2 regions of the Nesterenkonia sp. CL21 genome follow, and region 2 is predicted to be linked to the other one. Evidence: predicted binding sites of a transcription regulator. Region 2 holds the regulator's gene; the other holds the start of a gene.
What was found. Region 2 encodes HspR, which represses chaperone genes until heat shock. Its sites were predicted from a motif close to AAGTTGAGTCNNNNNGACTCAACTT; they were not measured.
Positions count from the first base shown of each region.

Region 1: clpB (ATP-dependent chaperone ClpB) is a predicted target of HspR. The motif match lies at 2,677-2,701, and genes of this name have one in related genera.

Region 1 is NZ_JAUTWR010000004.1:221,772-226,795, forward strand. Features, by position in the region: gene Q7C18_RS09060 (MFS transporter) at 1-1,471, shown strand, start outside; gene Q7C18_RS09065 (acyltransferase) at 1,526-2,626, shown strand; gene clpB (ATP-dependent chaperone ClpB) at 2,779-5,024, shown strand, end outside.
Region 2 is NZ_JAUTWR010000005.1:164,569-169,592, reverse strand. Features, by position in the region: gene Q7C18_RS09875 (BCCT family transporter) at 1-303, shown strand, start outside; gene Q7C18_RS09870 (AbgT family transporter) at 455-2,098, shown strand; gene Q7C18_RS09865 (M20/M25/M40 family metallo-hydrolase) at 2,148-3,389, shown strand; gene Q7C18_RS09860 (heat shock protein transcriptional repressor HspR) at 3,471-3,899, opposite strand; gene Q7C18_RS09855 (DnaJ C-terminal domain-containing protein) at 4,029-4,994, opposite strand.

The DNA.
Region 1 (5,024 bases), on a different contig from region 2:
GCCGGAGCTGACCGCCGACGTCTCGCTCGACCCCGCCGGGTCGGTTTGGGTCGCTGACATCTACCCCCTGGCGGCCGGCGCCGTCCTGATGACCAGTGCCGTGCTCGCCGACCGCTTGGGGCGGCGACGCCTCTACCTGTCCGGGCTGGTGGTGGCCGTCCTCAGCGCCGCGCTGGTCGGCTTCTCCTCCACCGGTGCGGCGGTCATCGCCGGGCGGATCGGCCAGGGCGTCGGAGCGGCGCTGCTGATCGCCGGCACGGTCGCGATCATCCGGGTGACCTTTCCTGGAGGCCATCTGCGCGCCCTGGCCTACGGGGTCTGGGTGGTCGGCTTCAGTGCGGGTTCGGCGCTCGGGCCGCTGGTGGGCGGGGTGCTGGTGGACCTGGCCGGCTGGCGCTGGGTCTTCTGGGTCAATGTGCCGGTGCTCGGCCTGTGTCTGGTGGCCGCCGCCGTCGTGCTGCGCGAGTCCCGCAATCCGGACCCGCCGCGCCTGGACGGGCTCAGCATCGTGTCTTCGATGGCCGCCGTCGGGATGCTGGTGGTGGGGATGAAGACCCTGGCGCGGCCCGAGTCGCCGGCCTGGGCCAGTGTGGCGGCGCTGCTCGGCGGGGCGCTCCTCGCGGTGGTGTTCGTGGGCCGCCAGCTGCGCATGCCGCGGCCGTTCCTGGACGTGCGGCTGCTCGCCGACCCGCTGCTGGGCACCTCCGCGGTGATCATCCTCGCGACGCTCGGCGTCTTCAACGGCGCCCTGTATCTGCTCACGCAGCAGCACCAGCTGGTCGACGGACTCTCCGCTGTGCGCACCGGCATCGCCCTGCTCCCTCTGGTCGCCGCCAGTGCGGCCGGAGGGCTCCTGGGGCCGCTGCTGCACCGATGGATCTCGCAACGACCCCTCATCGTCGTCGGACTGGGCCTGGTCGCCGGCGGGCTGCTGACGGTGGCTGCGCTCGACGGCGTCGGCAGGTCGGCGGGCATGGTGCTGCTCGGGGTCGGGGCCGGGATCATCATGTCCATCGGGGCGAACGCACTCATGAGCGCGGCGCCGGAGACCCGGACCGCCGACGCCGGCGCCATCCAGGAGACCGCCTTCGCACTCGGCGCCGGCGTCGGGATCGCCGCACTGGGGACGCTTGCGATCCATCACGGGGCGGAGGCGGCGACTGGGAGCTCCGCGGCGGTCCACGGTCCCGGCGCCGAGGCCGCCCTCGGGCTGGGTGCGGTCCTCTACGCCCTGTTCGCCATGGGCGCGGGCCTGATGATCCTCAGCACCGCCGACGGCGATCCGGAGACGGCCGCCGAACAGGAGCCTGTGCGCAAGGCTGTGGGGGAGGCGCAGCGTCATCAGGGTGCGCGGCGCGAGCGCGCGGATCGTCGCCCGCGGAATGCTGAGGGGGCCGACGTCCGGCGCGAGCCCGTCGAGGTCGGCGGTCGTCGCGGATCGGGCGTCACGTCCCGTGCGTCGTCGAGGTGACCGCCCTCCCCGTCTTCAGGGGCGGAGGCCGGAGCCCTTGTGGTGCGGGGGCCCATGGTATTGCCTGAAGGGATGAGTCCGGGCTCCTCCCCGCCGGCGCGCGACGCCACCCTCGACATCGCGAAGGCGCTGGCCATCATCCTCATCGTGGTCGGGCATGTGTGGCGCGCCCTGGAGTCGGCGGGCCTGGTGCAGGACCCCCTGCTGACTCCGGTGGACGGCGTCATCTATATGGCGCATCTGTCGGTCTTCGCGTTCACGGCGGGGCTGTTCGTGGCCGGCGGGATGCGCCGCGACGGACCCTGGCACTACGCGCGCGCCCGCACGGTCACCTTCCTGTGGCTCTACACCCTGTGGTCCACCCTGCAGCTGCTGATGAAGATGGCCGTGGGCTCGGTGGTCAACGACCCGGTCTCGCCGGTGGAGCTGCTGAGGATCTGGGAGCCGAAGGAGCAGTTCTGGTTCTTCGGGTGGCTCACCCTGATGATGCTGCTCGCGGCCGCAGCCCGGCCCTGGATCAGTCGTCGGGCCGCCGCAGTGACCCTCGGGGCCGCCGCCGTCGGCTCGCTGGCGGTGTGGGGGCTGAACTGGAACGTCCTCGGCGGTGAGGGCCTCGCGCTGACGGTCTTCTTCTTCGCGGGAGTGGTGCTGACCGGGCGCCGTCTGCTCGGCTGGATGCAGGGCCTCCGCGTCGTGCCGGTGCTCCTCGTGCTCATCGTGGGCGGCGCCGTGTGGGTGGTGCTGGGCGCCACGCTGCTGGGGACACCGCCCACGGCCTACGGGAGTCTCCGCACCGTCTCCAGCGTGGCGCTCGGCGTCGTCGGCTCCAGCGCCGGCGTCGTCGCCGTCCTCGCGGTGTCCTGGCTGCTTGCGCGGAGGTCCGCGGGCATGCGCTGGCTGGCGTGGATCGGTGAGCGGTCGCTGGTGGTGTTCGTCGCGCATGTGTTCTTCACGGCGAGCACGCGCATCGCGCTCAGCGCGGTGGGAGTCGACTCCCTCGGCGTCCACGTGGTGGTGCCCACCCTCGCCGGCGTCGTCGGGCCGCTGGTGCTCTACGTCGTCGCACTGCGGCTGCGGCAGGACTGGGTGTTCGAGGCCCCGCGGTGGCTGAGACGCCTCACCCGTGCTGACCGGAGTCCCGCCCCGCGTCCCTGAAGGCGGGTGGGTTCTCGTGTCCCGGGGCGGGAATATGCACCCCATGCCCAAAGTTGAGTATCATTGACTCAAGTTTGCATGACAGGGCTCGCCGGACCTGATGTACTACAGGTGAGGGCCCGCCGAGGCGCTGAGAAAGGAGCCTTCACCCCATGGACGTCAAGCTCACCACGAAGTCGCAGGAGGCCGTGTCGGCCGCCGCGATGAACGCCAGCACCGCTGGGAACCCGCAGATCGAACCGGCCCACATCCTCAAGGCGCTGATGGACCAGCGGGAGTCCGTGGCCGTCGCCCTGCTCAAGGCCGCCGGGGCGGACCCCGACGCCGTCTCCACGCGGGCCTCCGCGGCCATCCGACAGCTGCCGGCCACCAGCGGCGACGCCGTCGCGGCCCCGCAGTTCTCCCAGGCCGGACTGTCCGTCATCAGGGCCGCGCAGGCAGAGGCCGAGCAGCTGGGCGACGACTACGTCTCCACCGAGCACCTGCTGCTCGGTGTGGCCGCTGACGCCGGACCCGCCGGCCGCGCCCTGTCCGAGGCGCAGGCCGGCCCGGAGGCGCTGAAGGCCGAGCTGCCGGGACTGCGCGGCGACCGCAAGGTCACCACCCCGGATCCGGAGAACACCTTCCAGTCGCTGGAGAAGTTCGGCACCGACCTCACCGAGGTCGCCCGCTCCGGCAAGCTGGATCCCGTCATCGGGCGCGACTCCGAGATCCGCCGCGTGGTCCAGGTGCTCTCCCGGCGCACCAAGAACAACCCCGTGCTCATCGGTGAGCCCGGCGTCGGCAAGACCGCCGTCGTCGAGGGGCTGGCGCAGCGCATCGTGGCCGGCGACGTCCCCGAGTCCCTGCGGGACAAGACGCTGATCTCCCTGGACCTCGGGGCGATGATCGCCGGCGCGAAGTACCGCGGCGAGTTCGAGGAGCGGCTCAAGGCCGTCCTGGAGGAGATCAAGGCGGCCGAGGGCGGGATCATCACCTTCCTCGACGAGCTCCACACCGTGGTCGGCGCCGGCGCCTCCGAAGGTTCCATGGACGCGGGCAACATGCTCAAGCCCATGCTGGCCCGCGGCGAGCTGCGGCTCATCGGTGCGACCACCCTGGACGAGTACCGGGAGAACGTGGAGTCCGACGCCGCCCTGGAGCGCCGCTTCCAGCAGGTCTACGTGGGCGAGCCCTCCGTGGAGGACACCATCGGCATCCTCCGTGGCGTGAAGGAACGCTACGAGGCCCACCACAAGGTGGCCATCGCCGACAACGCCCTGGTGGCCGCCGCCTCGCTGTCCGACCGGTACATCAGCGGACGTCAGCTGCCGGACAAGGCCATCGACCTCATCGACGAGGCCGCCTCCCGGCTCCGCATGGAGATCGATTCCGCGCCGGTGGAGATCGATGAGCTGCGCCGGGTGGTGGACCGTCTGACCATGGAGGAGATGGCCCTGGCCGAGGAGACCGACGCCGGCTCCGCCGAGCGCCTGCAGGCGCTGCGGGACGACCTCGCGGACAAGAAGGAGGAGCTCGCCGAGCTCACTGCCCGCTGGGAGGCCGAGAAGTCTGAGCTCAACCGGGCCGGTGAGCTGCGCGTCCAGCTCGACGACCTGCGCAGCCAGGCCGAGCGCGCCCAGCGCGAGGGGGACCTCGCCGAGGCCTCCCGTCTGCTCTACGGGGAGATCCCCCAGCTGGAGCAGCGCCTGGCCGACGCCGAGGCCCAGGAGAGCTCGCCCGGGGAGGGCCGGGGTGCCCGCATGGTCTCCGAGGAGGTCGACGCCGACGGCATCGCCGAGGTCATCTCCGCCTGGACCGGGATCCCCGCGGGCCGTCTGATGCAGGGCGAGACCGAGAAGCTGCTCCACATGGAGGAGCTCATCGGCTCCCGGCTCATCGGTCAGCACAAGGCGGTCGCCAGCGTGGCCGACGCCGTCCGTCGGGCCCGCACCGGGGTCTCCGACCCGGACCGGCCCACCGGTTCCTTCCTGTTCCTGGGTCCCACCGGGGTGGGCAAGACCGAGCTGGCCAAGGCGCTGGCCGAGTTCCTCTTCGACGACGAGCGCTCCATGGTGCGCATCGACATGTCCGAGTACTCGGAGAAGCATTCTGTGGCCCGGCTGGTGGGTGCGCCTCCCGGGTACGTCGGCTTCGACGAGGGCGGTCAGCTCACCGAGGCGGTGCGGCGGCGCCCCTACTCGGTGGTGCTGCTGGACGAGGTGGAGAAGGCCCACCATGAGGTCTTCGACATCCTGCTCCAGGTCCTCGACGACGGCCGCCTCACCGACGGGCAGGGTCGCACCGTGGACTTCCGCAACGTGGTGCTGATCCTGACCTCCAACTTGGGTTCCCAGTTCCTGGTGGACCAGTCGCTGGGGGCCGACGCCCAGCGCAAGGCCGTCATGGAGGTGGTCAA
Region 2 (5,024 bases):
GTGGACTCGGAGGACGACATGTACACCGAGTGGTACCAGCGCACCGACGAGAACGGCGACCCGATCGGCTACGACTTCACCACCGGGACGTGGGAGGACGGCTGGACGCCGGAGGAGGACGAGGACTGGCACGGGGACATGGAGAACTACTCCCCGGCGACGTCGTTGGCGACCTCCTCGATCCCGGTGGTCTCAGCCGAGGCAGCGAGCGAAGGTCAGGGCCCGGACGGCTCCGAGGGCGACGGCGGGCCGGCCGGCTCCGAGGCCGTCGAGCCCGAGGAGGACCCGGCGCCGCAGCGCTGAGCTCGCGGGGCTCGCTGAGCTCAGGGACTCCTGGCATCCGCAGGGGATAGTTCGTTTACCGAATCACCACCTTCTGACTAGACTGGCGCGATCTGCAAGGTCGTCACGCCGGAAGGCCCCTGGACCCCGGGGCCGGCGGAAGGGAATCGCCATGTCAGAGCCCAGCACCGTCACCCCGACCCGCCGCTCCCGCAGATCGCGCAGCGCCGGCGATCGCCCCGGATTCCTGGTCCGGGCGCTGCGGGTCGTGGAACGCATCGGCAACCTGCTGCCTCACCCGTTCTGGCTGTTCATCATCCTCGCGGTGGTCGTGGTGGTCCTCTCCGCCGTCCTGGAGGCCCTGGGAGTGGGTGCGGAGAACCCGGCCGACGGCGAGCAGATCGCCGTGCAGAGCCTGCTCACACCGGAGGGCTTCCAGCGCATGGTCACCGATGCGGTGGAGAACTTCGTGACGTTCCCGCCGCTGGGTCTGATCATCACCGTGATGCTGGGCGTCGCGGTGGCTGAGGGATCGGGTCTGATCAGCGCGGCCATCCGGGTGGTGGTCTCCCGGGTCTCGCGCCGTTGGTTGACCTTCACGGTCGCCCTCGCCGGAGTGACCGGATCCGTGGCCTCAGACGCCATCTACGTCATCCTGATCCCGTTGGCGGCCGCGGCGTTCAAGGCCAGCGGCCGCTCCGCGGTACTGGGCGCCGTCGTCGCCTTCGGCTCGGCCTCCGCGGGGTACAACGCGTCCCTGCTGATCACCGCCAGCGATCCCCTGCTGGCCGGGATCTCCACCTCGGCGGCCCAGCTGATCGACCCGGACCATGTGGTCTCCCCGGTGGCCAACTACTTCTTCTCCGCGGCCTCCGCCGTGGTGCTCGCCCTGGTGGTCACGCTGGTCACCGAGCTGCTGCTGGTCCGGATGACCGAGCGCATGAAGCACGAGGAGGACGCCACCGGCGGAGCGGCCACCGCCGTGCTGGCGGCCGGCAGGGACCTTGACGAGGGCGGCCGCGGCGAGGCGATCACCGATGAAGTCTCCCTGCTGACCTACACCCGCCGAGAGGTCGCGGCGCTGCGCGCGTCCCTGCTGACGCTGGCAGGATTCCTGGCGGTGTACTTCTCCCTGCTCCTGCTGCCCGGCTCGCCGTTCCAGGCCGAGAGCGGGGACGTGCTCGACTCCCCGCTGCTGACCGACATCGCCGTGCCGATCGCGTTGGCCTTCCTGGCGGTGGGCGTCACCTACGGGGTCGCCGCTGGCACCATCACCCGCCCGCGGGACATCCCGGAGCTGATGGGACGCTCCATCAAGGAGCTCTCCGGCGTGGTGGTGCTGTTCTTCGCGGCCGCCCAGTTCATCGCCTACTTCAGCTGGTCGAACATCGGGATGGTGCTGGCCATCGAGGGCGCTCACCTGCTGGAGCGGCTGGACCTGCCCGTGGTGGTGATGTTCGCCGGCGTCGTGCTGCTGGTCGCGCTGTTCAACCTGACCATCACCTCGGGGTCCGCGCAGTACACCCTCATGGCCCCGGTGCTGGTGCCCATGCTCATGCTGGTGGGCACCTCCCCGGAGGTCACCCAGATGCTGTTCCGCATCGGGGACTCCCCCACCAACATCATCTCCCCGATGAGCCCCTACTTCGCCCTGGTGCTGGGGTATCTGCAGCGGTACTACCCGAAGGCCGGCATCGGCACCCTGGTGTCCCTGACGCTGCCGGTCTCCGTGGCGCTGCTGTGCGCCTGGTTCCTGTTCTTCGTGCTGTGGTGGGCCCTCGGGATCCCGCTCGGGCCCGGGGTGCCGGTGCGCTGAGGAGACGACCATGACCAGGAGAGACAGGACCCCGATGGAAAGGACCCCGATGGAGAGCACCCCGACGACGTCTGCCCGACCCGACGCCTTGGCCAGCATCCCGATGCCGGCGCTGCGGAACCACGCCGCCGCCCACCAGGAGCAGCTCCTGGAGGACCTGCGGCGCATCGTGCACGCGGAGACGCCCAGCCATGACAAGGCGCTGCTCGACGCCGGGCTGGAGGAGATCCGCACCCTGGCGGTGGAACGACTCGGCGAGCCGCTGGCCGAGGCCCGCACCGACGGCGGCGTCCACGGCGACGTGCTGGATCTGCGGTGGCCGGGACGCGACGTCGACGGCGGCGAGATCACGGAGCTGGAGAGCTCCGTGCTCTCGGTGTGCCACTACGACACAGTCTGGCCAGCCGGCACGATCACCGGCTGGCCCCTGACCGCCGAGGGCGACCGCCTCACCGGCCCGGGCGTGCTGGACATGAAGTTCGGCATCGTCCAGACCCTCTGGGCGGTGCGTGCGCTGCGCGAGCTCGGAGTGCCGCATGCCCCGCTGCGGCTGCTGCTCACCGGCGATGAGGAGATCGGTTCGACCGCGGGGCGCCCGGCGATCGAGGCCGCCGCGGCGCAGTCCGCGCTGACACTGGTGCCGGAGCCCAGTGCGGCCGGTCAGCCCAAGGACCGCCGCAAGGGCATGGTCTTCGCGGACCTGACCGTGCACGGCGTGCAGGCCCATGCCGGGTTGGAGCCGGAGAAGGGGGCCAGTGCGGTGCACGCGCTGGCCGCCGTCGTGCCCGACATCGTCGCCCTGGCTTCCCCGGATCACGGCACCACCGTCACCGTGGGCACCTTCCACGGGGGCACCAGCCGCAATGTGGTGGCCGGTCAGGCCACCTGCCAGGTGGATGTGCGCGTGACCGAAGCGGCCGAGCAGGACCGGGTGGCCGAGGGTCTGCGCGCCCTGCGGCTGCCGGAGCCCCATGCCGCCGACCCTCGGCTGCGACTGGAGATCGCGGTGGATGCCAATCGGCCCCCGATGAATCCGACCCCGGCCTCCCGGGCCGCCATGGCCCGGGTGGAGCGCCTGGCCGCAGGTCTGGGGCGGAGGATCACCCCGGCCGCGGTGGGCGGAGCCTCCGACGCGAACTTCGTCTCCGCCCTGGGGCTGCCGGTCCTCGACGGCCTCGGTGCCGTCGGCGAAGGGCCGCATGCGGTCCATGAGCACATCCTGGTCTCGGAGATCGCGCCGCAGACGGCGCTGCTGGCGGGGATGATCGCCGACGTCGCCGCCCGCCCCTGACCCCTCCTGACGCACAGATCACCGCTCGACGGGGTGTGCGGGACAGGGTGTGCGGGGCGGGTACTCGGGCAACACACCCGGTCAGCGGCGGCGCGGGTCCCAGAGCACCAGCGCCTGGGTGCTGGTGCGGGCCCGGCGGCCTCGGGCCACCGTGACCACGTCGCCGTGCGGGCCGACGGCGAAGACCCGTGGCTTGGTGGAGTGCCGTTCAGCCTCGCGGAGTTCGTAGCGCAGCTCCTCCACGGTCTCCTCGAGCTCCTCCACCCGGTTCTGCAGCTCGATGATCCGCCGGATGCCCTCCAGGGAGACACCCTCCTGGGAGAGCTGCTGGATCTGCCGGAGCTGTTCGATGTCATAGGGCGAGTACCGACGGTGCCGGCCGCCCTGGCGCCGCGGGGTGACCAGGCCGATGCGGTCGTACTGGCGCAGCGTCTGCGGGTGCATGTCCGCCAGCTCGGCGGCCACGGAGATGACGAACAGCGGAGCATGCCGGTGCTCCGCCTCGATCAGCCGCGGGTCCTCCCCGCCGATCTCGGAGCGACGTCTCCTGGCCACTGCTGCTCACCTCTTCCGTTCCCGCCCGGCCGCGCCGGGGCGGGTCGGTCTCGTCTCTCCATCATCCCGCAGCGGCGGGCCCGGTCACAGGGCGGCCCGGGCCTCCAGGTCGCCGCGGGGGTCGACGTCGCGAGTCGCCTCCGCGTAGGCCTTCACGGCCTCCACCGCCTCCTCGGAGAGGTCCTGGGGCACCTGCACGTCCACGACGACGAGCATGTCCCCCTGGTGGGACTTCCGGCGGACCCCGTGGCCCTTCAGCCGCAGGGTGCGGCCCGAGGTGGTGCCGGCGGGGACCTTGATCCGCACCTTCTCGCCGTGCACGGTGGGCACTTGGACGGTGGTGCCCAGCACGGCCTCGTCGAAGGAGACGGGAAGGTGGATGCGGATGTCGTCACCGTCGCGCTCGTAGAACCGGTGCGGGGTGATCGCCACCTCCACCAGCAGGTCGCCGGCGCCGCCGGGTCCCTGCTGGCCCTTGCCCTTGACGCGGACCTTCTGGCCCTCCTTCACCCCGGCGGGGATCCGGACGTCGATGACGTTGCCGTCCGGTTCGCGCAGCCCCACCGTGGTGCCGCGGACGGCCCCGGCGAAGGAGATGGTGGTCTTCGCGGTGCGGTCGGCGCCCTTGGCCGGCGCGCCCCCGCCGAAACCGCCGCCGAACCGGCCGCCCATGCCACCGAAGATGTCGGAGAAGTCGGGGCCGCCTCGACCCCCGCGGCCGAAGCCGCCGGCGTCGCCGAAGAGCCCGCCGAAGATGTCCTCGAATCCGGAGGCGCCGCCGGCGCCGCCCGGGGCTCCGGAGAAGCGGGCGCCCGAGCCCATGGCCCGGATGGCGTCGTACTGCTCCCTCTGCTGCTTGTCGGAGAGCACGGTGTGGGCCTCGGAGACGTCCTTGAACTTCTGCTCAGCGGCCTCGTCCCCCGGGTTCTTGTCCGGGTGGTACGTCCGGGCGAGCTTCCGGTAGGCCTTCTTGATCTCGTCTTCGGACGCGTCCTTGGAGACGCCCAGGATGGCGTAGAAGTCCTTGTTGATCCAATCCTGCGAGGCCACGGCGCCTCCCTCCCTGCTTCTCTTCTGCGA